DNA from 3 places in the Halobacillus sp. Marseille-Q1614 genome. Region 2 is predicted to be linked to each of the others. Evidence: riboswitches for the same ligand, from Rfam matches in the RefSeq annotation. Region 2 holds a riboswitch; each other region holds the start of a gene.
The links. Region 2 has a riboswitch for thiamine pyrophosphate ahead of HUS26_RS08900 (acetylornithine deacetylase). Riboswitches for the same ligand answer to the same signal wherever they lie in the genome.

Region 1 (3,279 bases), 1.7 Mb from region 2:
GACAACTTTTTATTAGATCTTGCTAAGAAAGACATCGAAATGGATAAACCACTCCAATCGAAAGCCCAGCTGCTTGGATACGATTTGAGTAAGCCTTATATTTGTCTTGCTGGCGAGATTCGTTTTACAAAAATAGCGGACGATCTTATACGAGGTTCCGATCAATCGGTTATGTCTTCCTCTATGCACAGCCGCAATTACTATATTCAGAAAGAAGTAGCCCATGCCGGAGACGTGTTAAAAAGGAGAACAATGGCTACCTTTGAAGATGGGGAAGTTATTGTTTTCTTGGAAGCCGACAGCAACAGCTCCTATGTCGAAACAGCGAACCAGTTCCTTGATTTAGTGGAGCGGCGCTTGAATGAATTATTGGCGGGTCTTAGTATTTCCTGGGGAATATCGATGCATAAAGACGGAATTTATACTTTTCATAAAAGCTATAACGAAGCTGTCACCGCCTTTAATATCGGCCGCCAGCAGCACGAAATAGGGGAGCGGACGTTTTTTAGCGATACGAGGATGAATAGGCTGCTTATGGCCTTAAGCCATGAGAAAGAAATTGAGGAGATCGTAAAAAGCACGCTTCAGAAGCTGATTGAATATGATCAGAAGCGGCAGACGGACTTGATTCATACTTTTATTGTCTACAACAAATACAACAGCAATGTCAGCCAGACAGCACGCGCTTTAAACCTGCATAGGCAGTCCCTGCTGCACAGACTGCGGAATATAGAACAATTAACAGGGCTTTCTTTATTAAACGCTGACGATATGTTTTTATTAGAGCTGAGTGTCAGGCTGTGGATGCTGAAGAAAGTGGAGAACTAGAGATTCCTCGTGGTAAATACCACGCTGCGGCGTCTCGGTCGCCCGTTTTTTAAGCAGGAGTCTCGTAGTATTTTGCCGCCTTGGTAACTAAAGAGATCGCCCTTCCTTGCTGGAGGACGATCTTTTTCACGTCATGTCAGGCATTATAATCAGGGCATTATTCCCCAAAATTCTGGTCGGGAACAATGACTTTTTCTGCACCGCTTTCAGTAACGGTGGATCGCATTTTTATGATCCATTGATCTTGTTCCTGATCATACGTCATACTTTCAACAGACAGGGTGTTGCTTCGGTCTACCTCAGCAAGCGCGCTGGCAAGGACCTGAGACTCATCTAAGTCAGCCCCTTCCGGCTTTTTTGCTTTAACGACCTTTACTTCCCCGGCCTGGGCCTGCATAGGGTAGGATTCGGCCACAGGACCATCTACAGTCACTTCTACAGACTTGCCAAGCCACATGTCTTCTTCTACTCCTGTAATCCAAATAGGGCTGCCTCCATCGGGCTCAATGTTATCTACCACTAAGATGCTATTTTCATTTTGATCCATTACATATCCAGAGAACTGTTTTGATTCACTTCCTGTCTGGTCGTCTGAAGGTTCTTCTGCTCCTTCTTGACTCCCGCAGCCTACTGTAACTAAGAGCAATATCAGCATCCATTTCTTCATCACATGGCGCTCCTTTATTATTTAAAAATATTTCTTACAGAAAATGTTACACCTTAATCCATGACAAATCAAAGAACCTCTGATAAGATAATCACATCCAAGTGAATATTAGTTTTTGAACTACTAGGGGGGCCCAACTGGGCTGAGAGGAAAGAACAAGCTTTCCGACTCTTATGCACCTGATCTGGTTAATACCAGCGGAGGGAAGTAGTTGACGTAACTGTCTATTACTTATACATAAGCCAGGTCCTCCAGAGGATCTGGCTTTTTTATATGCCAAAACCCCTCTGGAGCTCTGACGCCGCAGGCCTTTCCTATAAAGAAGGGAGGATATCAATGAGCCGAACACGTTTATTGACAACGATGGCTGTATTCGTTGCTTTAGGTACTCTCAGCGCGCAGGTGATATGGTTTCCAGCCGGAATCGCGAAAGCTTATCCTGTACAGCATGCGATCAATGTCATGGCTGCGATCACACTTGGCCCCATACATGCTGTTACGATCGCTTTTACGATTGGTTTGCTGAGAAATCTGCTTGGACTTGGAACGCTGCTCGCTTTTCCTGGAGGCATGGCCGGTGCACTGCTTGCCGGCTTCTTTTACAAATGGATCAGGCGAAAAGGTGCGGCTCCCGTCGGTGAAGTGATTGGTTCTGGGTTGATCGGCGCTTTATTTGCCGTGCCTTTTGCACAGGTTTTAATGGGAAGTGCAGCCGGGGCTTTCGCCTTTGTTCCATCATTTCTAATCAGCAGTGTGAGCGGGTCACTGTTTGGGTGGTTTGTCGCATCACGTGTACTGAAATCAAGATTAATTCCACAGCTTTTACATTAAAAGGAGGAGAATTGTATGAGTTTTACAGAAGTCCTAAGAAGGGAAAACAATGATATATTTGAAGCGATCTTTCATCATCCTTTTGTCGAAGGTATTGGAAAGGGAGACGTACCTCATGATTCAATCGCCCATTACATTAAAGCGGATTATGAATACTTGAATGCTTTTATGCGAATCTATGGAATGGGAATTTCTAAATCGTCCAACCGAAAAGATATTGAATACTTTAATCAGCAAATTTCATTTACTTTAAACAGTGAAACCCATCCTCATCAGAATTTTTGTAATGTAATCGGTGTGGGATATGATGAATTGCACGGTTATCCGCTGCCGCCGACGGCTGACCATTACGTTAAGCATATGGAGCACCACGCAAGGCAGGGAAGCTTAGGGGAACTGATAGCAGCTGTTCTCCCATGCCCGTGGACCTACCTGGAGATCGGACAATATTTAATGGAAAAATACCAGCCCGCTCCGGACGCTGCGTTCTATCCATGGATTAAATTTTATGCAGATCTGGAATTTGAAACGTTGTCCAAAAACATGTGCCAGCGATTAGACGAACTGGCAGATAAAGCTTCAGAAGCTGAACAGGAGCGTATGAAGGAAGCGTTCCGTAAAAGCTGCCAGCTGGAGTGGAAATTCTGGCAAATGGCTCATATTTGTGAAGAATGGCCGAAAGGGGAAGGGGTGAATATCAGATGACTCAAGTATCGACAGCCTTAACGATTGCAGGCACCGATCCCAGCGGAGGAGCCGGGATACAGGCAGATCTAAAAACTTTTCAAGAACTTAAGAGCTATGGAATGAGTGTAGTTACATCGGTTGTGTCTCAGAACACAACGGGTGTAAAAGACGTGCATCATCTGCCCGCTGATTTTATAAAAAGCCAGCTTAACGCTGTTTCAAGCGACATGCCGATTCACGCGCTGAAAACAGGCATGATTGCAAAT
Region 2 (3,279 bases):
AGAGCCGATCTGTAAACATTACACATCATCCTTCCTTTTTGAATTCTAAAAACCAGTCATATAAAAAAGCAGTCATCGTTTTTGTGAACTGTAGAAGCTGCTCTCTATCAAGCGACTCATTCACAGCATGAGCTTGTTCAAGTGTGCCAGGGCCATATAAGACAGTCGGGATGTCGGCCTCTGCTAACCATCCCCCATCTGTAACGGTAGGAGACATCGAATAGTCTACTGGTGTGTCGTGAACAAGTTGATGCGCACCAGCTAACTTTTGAACCCCTGAGTGACTGGGGTCCACGGAAAAGGCGGGGAATATTTCCCCTTGGTCTTCAATCATGGATTTCCCGCCCCACGAAAATTGAGGAGGGTAAACCTTTAACCAAGGATCAGCCTTTGCTGCATAATTGATATGTTCTTCGATGTCATTGATTACATCCTCATAATGTTCTTCAGGATAGTAATGCACCGTAATCCACAACTTGCAGCGATCTGCTATGAAAGCCGCATGCCTGCCGCCTTCAATGACAGCTGGATTGATCGTATTTGAGCCAGGGGGAAAGCCAGGACTCGATTTAGTTATGGCCCATTGCCGTTCCAGTTCTTGTAAGGCATTTATGATTTTCATCATTTTCTCTATCGCGCTGGCACCATGCAGACCGCCGCCAGCGTGTATCATGGAACGTCTGCAGGCATCATGGAAGGTTTGAGGACTCTCGATCGTTATCCAGCCGGTAATCACACCACCCTGACCTTGAATCTTACAATCACTTGTATCCACTACTAAAGCTAAGTCAGCACGATACCCTTTTTCACAGCAGGACTTCGTACCCGCTTCTCCAACCTCCTCACCGACCACTGATTGGAAATATAGATTTCCACTAGGTTCTATCCCAGCTTCATACAGCACTTTCATGGCAAACAGGACCCCCGCTATTCCGCCTTTCATATCAGCTACCCCACGCCCGAATACTTTATCTTCCGTTACTGTACATACAAATGGATCATAATCCCAACTTTCATTCTCCCCTATAGCTGCTACATCTAAATGGCCGTTAATGATAAGACTTGATTGATTCTCTTGCTGCCCCTTCCTCGTACCAACCACCACAGGGTCTCCTGGATACAGATCCCAGGAATCAATAGTAAAATCTAGTTCTTTCAGTTGATGGGCAACATATTTTTGAACTTTCTTTGAATTTCGAGCCGGCGGACTTGCTGTTGGATGGGCTACTAAATCTGTCAATAGCGTTAGAATTTCATGTTCCCTTTCTTCCACTTCATTCAGTAATTGGGATAACTTTATATCCATTTGATTACCTGCTCCTCTCCACAGCAAAAAAACTCGCCCCTATAGAAAAGGAGCGAGTTTTTATGTGAAAATAAAGATTATTCGAAATGAGACCACTCGCTTCACTTCCCTACGCTAGTATGACCTAGATCAGGTTATAAGGGTCAAAGCTTCGATGCTTCTCTCAGCCGATTCACGGCTCCCCTAGTGAAGTACACATATATTTTTGTTAATCATAATTAGAACACAATAACTTGGAAATAACAAGTGTACCTGGTACTCAATACTTTTTTTCTTTTTTCTCTGTGTACCTGGTACCCTTTACACCCACTACATATTTTCAAGCATTTTTTCAATCACGTGGCTGGAGTTTTTAGCGGCTTCTTCGACGAAGTTTTCCTGAATTTCTGAAGCTTCTTCTCCTGCGTCATCTGATGCCGAGCGGATCACGACGTAAGGAATTTGGTTTAAGTAAGCGGTCTGGCCTACAGCCGCGCCTTCCATTTCTACCACATAAGCGTCAAATGTGTCGTAGATCCATTCGGTTTTTTCTTCACTTGCGATAAACTGATCACCCGTAGCAATACGTCCTTCGAATACATCGACATAATCAGGCAGTCCTTTCGTGCCTTCTAATGCTAAATCGGCAAGCTCTTCATCTGCTTTAAAAAATCTTACATCCATATATGGAATCTGGCCTGGCTTATAGCCTTTTGCGGTTTCATCCATATCGTGGTGAACGGTTTCTGTGGAAACGACGATATCGCCCAGCCCTAGATCAGGATGAATGCCTCCGGCTACTCCAGAGTTAATTAATAAATCGGCTCCAAAGTCACTGATCAGCATTTGAGCTGCTACTGTCGCATTAACTTTTCCGATACCGGATTGAACGAGGACAATCGACTGTCCGTGGAGTTTCCCCTCGTAAAAGGTCAGCTCGCCTTTTTCTGTAGTTTCTTCAATATCCATAGCCTCTCGCAGAATATCAATTTCCACTTCCATTGGACCGATAATCCCGACGGTTTCAGTTTCTTCTTCTTTTGCCTTGGATTCTTTTGATTCTTCTGCAGAACTTTCTGAGGATTGCTGGCTGCATCCTGTAATGATGAAAGCTGTCAAAAGTAAGAATGCGATGTTTTTCATAAAGTTACGAACGTCCATTTGTTCCACTCCTCTGTTGTAATAAATAGTAAATAACGAACATTTTTATATATTTTATAAATAATGTACGTTTTTCATTTTACACAACTCAGTAATATATGCAACCATAGATTTTAAATTTGTTTTATACGAACGTTCCAATATCAAAAAACGCAAAAATCCCGGGCCTCTTATCAGAGAATCCCGGGATTTTAGTTTTGGGGCTGAGTGCTCCAAAAAATATGGACGAAGCCGGCAAGCAATGCAGCGTCCATCTCATGGTTGATGTCGATATGGATTTTATGAAACCATAGGCCCTTTATTATTGTTGTCCCTTTTTTATTGATCAGGCCTGTCTTTTTCCAAGTACTTTCTATAAGAAGCGGTGAATGGTCAGACAGGTGCACGAGCAGTTTATGCTTCTTTCCTGCCTGCATTTCAACTGAACCGATCGGCATGTCTTTTTGAAAAACTGTCCACTTTTTCTGCAGGTCCGTTTTTTGCTGAATCGTATATGTTTGTTTCGTTACTTCACTTACTACCTCAAGACTGACCTCCTGTTCATCATTTAAATCAGGAAGGGTTTGAAAAAATCGGTTCATCCAGCCAATAACGTACTTTCCTTTATGTATCGCAATCCCATCGGTGATGTGTCCCAGTTTGGCTGGAGAGTATGTTATTTTCATGACATCTCATGCCTCCATTACACAAAATCAGGTAGTTTTATCATAATCTATTTTTACTATAACAATCAACGCCATAATAAAAGCTCCATCTGCTAATTTGCAGATAGAGCTTCCCTCTATTTCTTTCTCTTATTAATGTATTGAATTGCCTGTTTTACGGTGCCGAGT
Region 3 (3,279 bases), 150 kb from region 2:
GCTCAGCAATTTGCTCGGTACTCATAAGAAAGGGAGCGAGGAGAAATGAAGGAATATCCCGTTTTAGATGAAGCTCAATCGATTTATCGGGAGGGCAATGAAGTAGGCATCCTCGTATCCCATGGCTTTACCGGAACGACTCAAAGTATGAAACCTCTAGCTGATGCTTATGCGCAGGAAGGTTACACTATAGCTTGTCCGCGGTTAAAAGGACATGGCACCGACCCGGAGGATTTAGAGAAAAGTACGCATCTGGACTGGATGAATTCGATAGATGAAGCTTATGAATGGCTCGCGGCAAGGTGTAAGAAGATCTTCGTTGCCGGGTTATCTATGGGAGGAACGCTTGCCCTTTATGCCGCAGCCTCACATACAGAGATTGCAGGTGTCATTCTCATTAATCCCGCGATAGATATACCCTCGTTAGAAAATGTAGCGGAAAATGCAGACGAACGCTTTATTGCAGCTATCGGCTCGGACATTAAAAAGCCAGGTGTAAGAGAGCTTGCTTATTCAAAAACACCCGTCGCCGCCATTGGACAGCTCATACAGCTTATGGGAAAAGTACATGATCAGCTGGCGGAGATCCATTGTCCGATCCTCATTTTCGTTTCCGAAGAAGACCACGTGGTACCGCCGGATAATTCGGAGATGATTTTTGATACTGTATTGTCAGAGCATAAAGAGCTCGTCCATCTGGAAAACAGCTACCACGTGGCGACGCTCGATGGAGATCAGGATTTAATTATCGAGCGGAGTCTGGAGTTTTTCGTCCTGTACTCGAACACGCAGTAAAAAAGTACCCCTTCCCGCTTATTTTTTCCAGTATAATAGAAGTAAGGGAGGGGTTAATTATGAAAGCCAAATTGTTAGTACCATTTGACGGTTCATCAGGGTCCCTGCGAGCTTTACAGCATGCCATTCAGATGGCAAAAAATACGGATGTTGAGCTTGTAATTCTTAATGTCCAGTTTAACTATAATACGAGGAACGTCCGAAAATTTACGGCGGACCACCAAATCCGGGCGTTTCAGGATGAAGCAGCGAGACGTTCGTTTGAAAAAGCGGAGGAGCTGCTGGAAGGTTCCGGGGTTACCTATACTTTAAGAAAAAGGATTGGCCTTCCGGATCAGGCAATTCTGGAAGAGTCAAGAAACGAAGGTATTCAGGCGATCGTTATGGGAACCCGTGGAGTTGGCAGGGTAAAAGGCGCTCTGCTTGGAAGTGTGAGCCAGAACGTCCTGCAGTCTACCACGATACCTGTTACGATAGTTCCTTAACATGTGATTTGTCACGTTTTGTAGATTCATATATAATAGAAATATAAGCAAGAAAAGCAAACGAATACTAAGCCTACAAGGGGAGCCTTTTTTGAGCTGAGAGTGAACGTTATGTTCAGACCCTTCGAACCTGTCAGTTAGTACTGGCGTAGGGATGGTGGCTTTTTTGATGGCGATGCACGGGATTCCTCCATCAGGAAGCTTCCCTTTGGCATTGCTTTTTTTGTGTGCAAAAAAGGGGAGGAAATAGATTTATGAGAAATAAAGGTGTATTATTTTTAGTAGAAATCGCAATATTTTCCGCTTTGGCCATTTTATTAGACATTCTGCCGTTTTTATCTTTTAAATTATGGGCCCAGGGAGGTTCCGTTTCTTTTGCGATGGTTCCTGTCTTTATCATGGCCTTTCGCTGGGGATTAAAGGGAGGTGTCCTGACAGGTCTGCTGCTTGGATTCTATCAGATATTAACAGGTGCCTATATATTAACAGCCGTGCAAGCGTTTCTTGACTATATCGTTGCTTTTGGTGTAATCGGACTAGCCGGTCTTTTTGCAAAACCGGTGTGGGAAGCAGCGAAAGCGAGAAATATGAAGCGGATGGTAACATGGATGGTGACCGGTGCTTTTGTCGGCAGTCTGTTCCGCTTTTTCGGCCATTTCATTGCAGGAATCGTATTTTATGGAGAGTTCGCGCCGCCTGAGCAGCCCGTATGGCTCTATTCGTTAGTCTATAACGGAGGTTATATGCTGCCGGCCTTTATATTAAGCTCGATTGTAATAGGACTCTTATTTTATAAAAGGCCTTCCTTGCTCACACAAAACGCATAAATTAACCCCTAAAGCTATGAGCCCGTGCCATAGTCTTAGGGGTTTCTTCTATTAACGATCACGGTCATTTCACACGCTTTTTCGCGGACGAACCGTCAAGTCCCCTCACTGCGGGGTATTGCCAGTCCATTTTCCGCAGGAGTCCCGCATTCCCACCCTGTTAATGACTTTAATACTCCCCTTATTTTAAAGGGATTTCTTCTTTTACTAGAATTTCTTTCGACATTTCTATAAACTCCCTCACAGCAAACGGAAGATACTTATTCTTTTTCCACACCATCCCAAGCTCAAGTCTCACTTTTGAATGGATAAGTGGAATAACGGCCAAATTTTTGTCGGTAATTTCATTCGCTATTTTACTAGGCAGCAGCGCAGCCCCAAGCTTAGCTGCTACCATTTCAATGATGAAATCCCGCTGTGAGCTGTGGCAGACGACATTTGGATAAAACCCTTTATGGGCGCATTCTTCAATGATTTTATCGTGAAGGGTAAAATCCTCACGGTATAAAATAAAAGGCTCGTTTTCTAACTCTATTAAATCAATTTGTTCATTTAAAGCAAGTTCATTGTCTTTATGGATGAGCAGTTTCAATGGATCATTGATCACTTCGATTATTTCAAACATTTCTTCCTTTTTAGGAGGCAGGTTGCAGATTAAGCCGATGTCTAATGAACCGTCTTCTACCCCCTGTTTAATCATTTTTGATCCTACTTCATTCAAAAGAAGCTTAACTTCTGGATGCTCTTCTTTATAGCGGGAGATTACCGAAGAGAAAAAAGCGGCGCCAATAATAGGTGGAATGCCAATTTTAATTTCTCCTTTTTTTAGATCAATGACATCTTTCAGCTCCGAATTTAAGTTATGAAAGGCATCTAATACACTTTTAGCATTCACTAATACAGCTTTGCCGGCATCTGTTAATACAAGCTGCTTGGAACGATAGAATAACGGGACACCTAATTCATCTTCTAGCTGTTTTATAACTTTACTCAAGGAGGGCTGTGAAACATGCAAGGTCGCAGCGGCTTTCGTAAAGCTAAGGTGTTTCGCTACTTCTGAAAAATATTCCAGGTGACGAATATCCACAAAAATCACTCCATTTTTACCATTTTTAACACTGTATTACAACAAGGAAGTGCTGCGGTTACTGTATTATAACTAAATGGCATAA

Region 1: another riboswitch for thiamine pyrophosphate. It lies ahead of thiW (energy coupling factor transporter S component ThiW); the one in region 2 lies ahead of HUS26_RS08900 (acetylornithine deacetylase).
Region 3: another riboswitch for thiamine pyrophosphate. It lies ahead of thiT (energy-coupled thiamine transporter ThiT); the one in region 2 lies ahead of HUS26_RS08900 (acetylornithine deacetylase).

What each region holds. Positions count from the first base shown of each region.
Region 1 covers NZ_CADDWH010000001.1:3,500,219-3,503,497, forward strand. The annotation lists gene HUS26_RS17540 (PucR family transcriptional regulator) at 1-828, shown strand, start outside; gene HUS26_RS17545 (DUF3221 domain-containing protein) at 986-1,495, opposite strand; TPP riboswitch at 1,611-1,718, shown strand; gene thiW (energy coupling factor transporter S component ThiW) at 1,832-2,326, shown strand; gene tenA (thiaminase II) at 2,342-3,031, shown strand; gene thiD (bifunctional hydroxymethylpyrimidine kinase/phosphomethylpyrimidine kinase) at 3,028-3,279, shown strand, end outside.
Region 2 covers NZ_CADDWH010000001.1:1,770,941-1,774,219, forward strand. The annotation lists gene tenA (thiaminase II) at 1-19, opposite strand, end outside; gene HUS26_RS08900 (acetylornithine deacetylase) at 26-1,306, opposite strand; TPP riboswitch at 1,396-1,501, opposite strand; gene HUS26_RS08905 (5'-methylthioadenosine/adenosylhomocysteine nucleosidase) at 1,616-2,446, opposite strand; gene HUS26_RS08910 (hypothetical protein) at 2,638-3,111, opposite strand; gene HUS26_RS08915 (PAS domain S-box protein) at 3,228-3,279, opposite strand, start outside.
Region 3 covers NZ_CADDWH010000001.1:1,624,283-1,627,561, reverse strand. The annotation lists gene HUS26_RS08185 (SDR family oxidoreductase) at 1-49, shown strand, start outside; gene HUS26_RS08180 (carboxylesterase) at 46-795, shown strand; gene HUS26_RS08175 (universal stress protein) at 855-1,280, shown strand; TPP riboswitch at 1,349-1,453, shown strand; gene thiT (energy-coupled thiamine transporter ThiT) at 1,535-2,107, shown strand; gene HUS26_RS08165 (LysR family transcriptional regulator) at 2,289-3,194, opposite strand.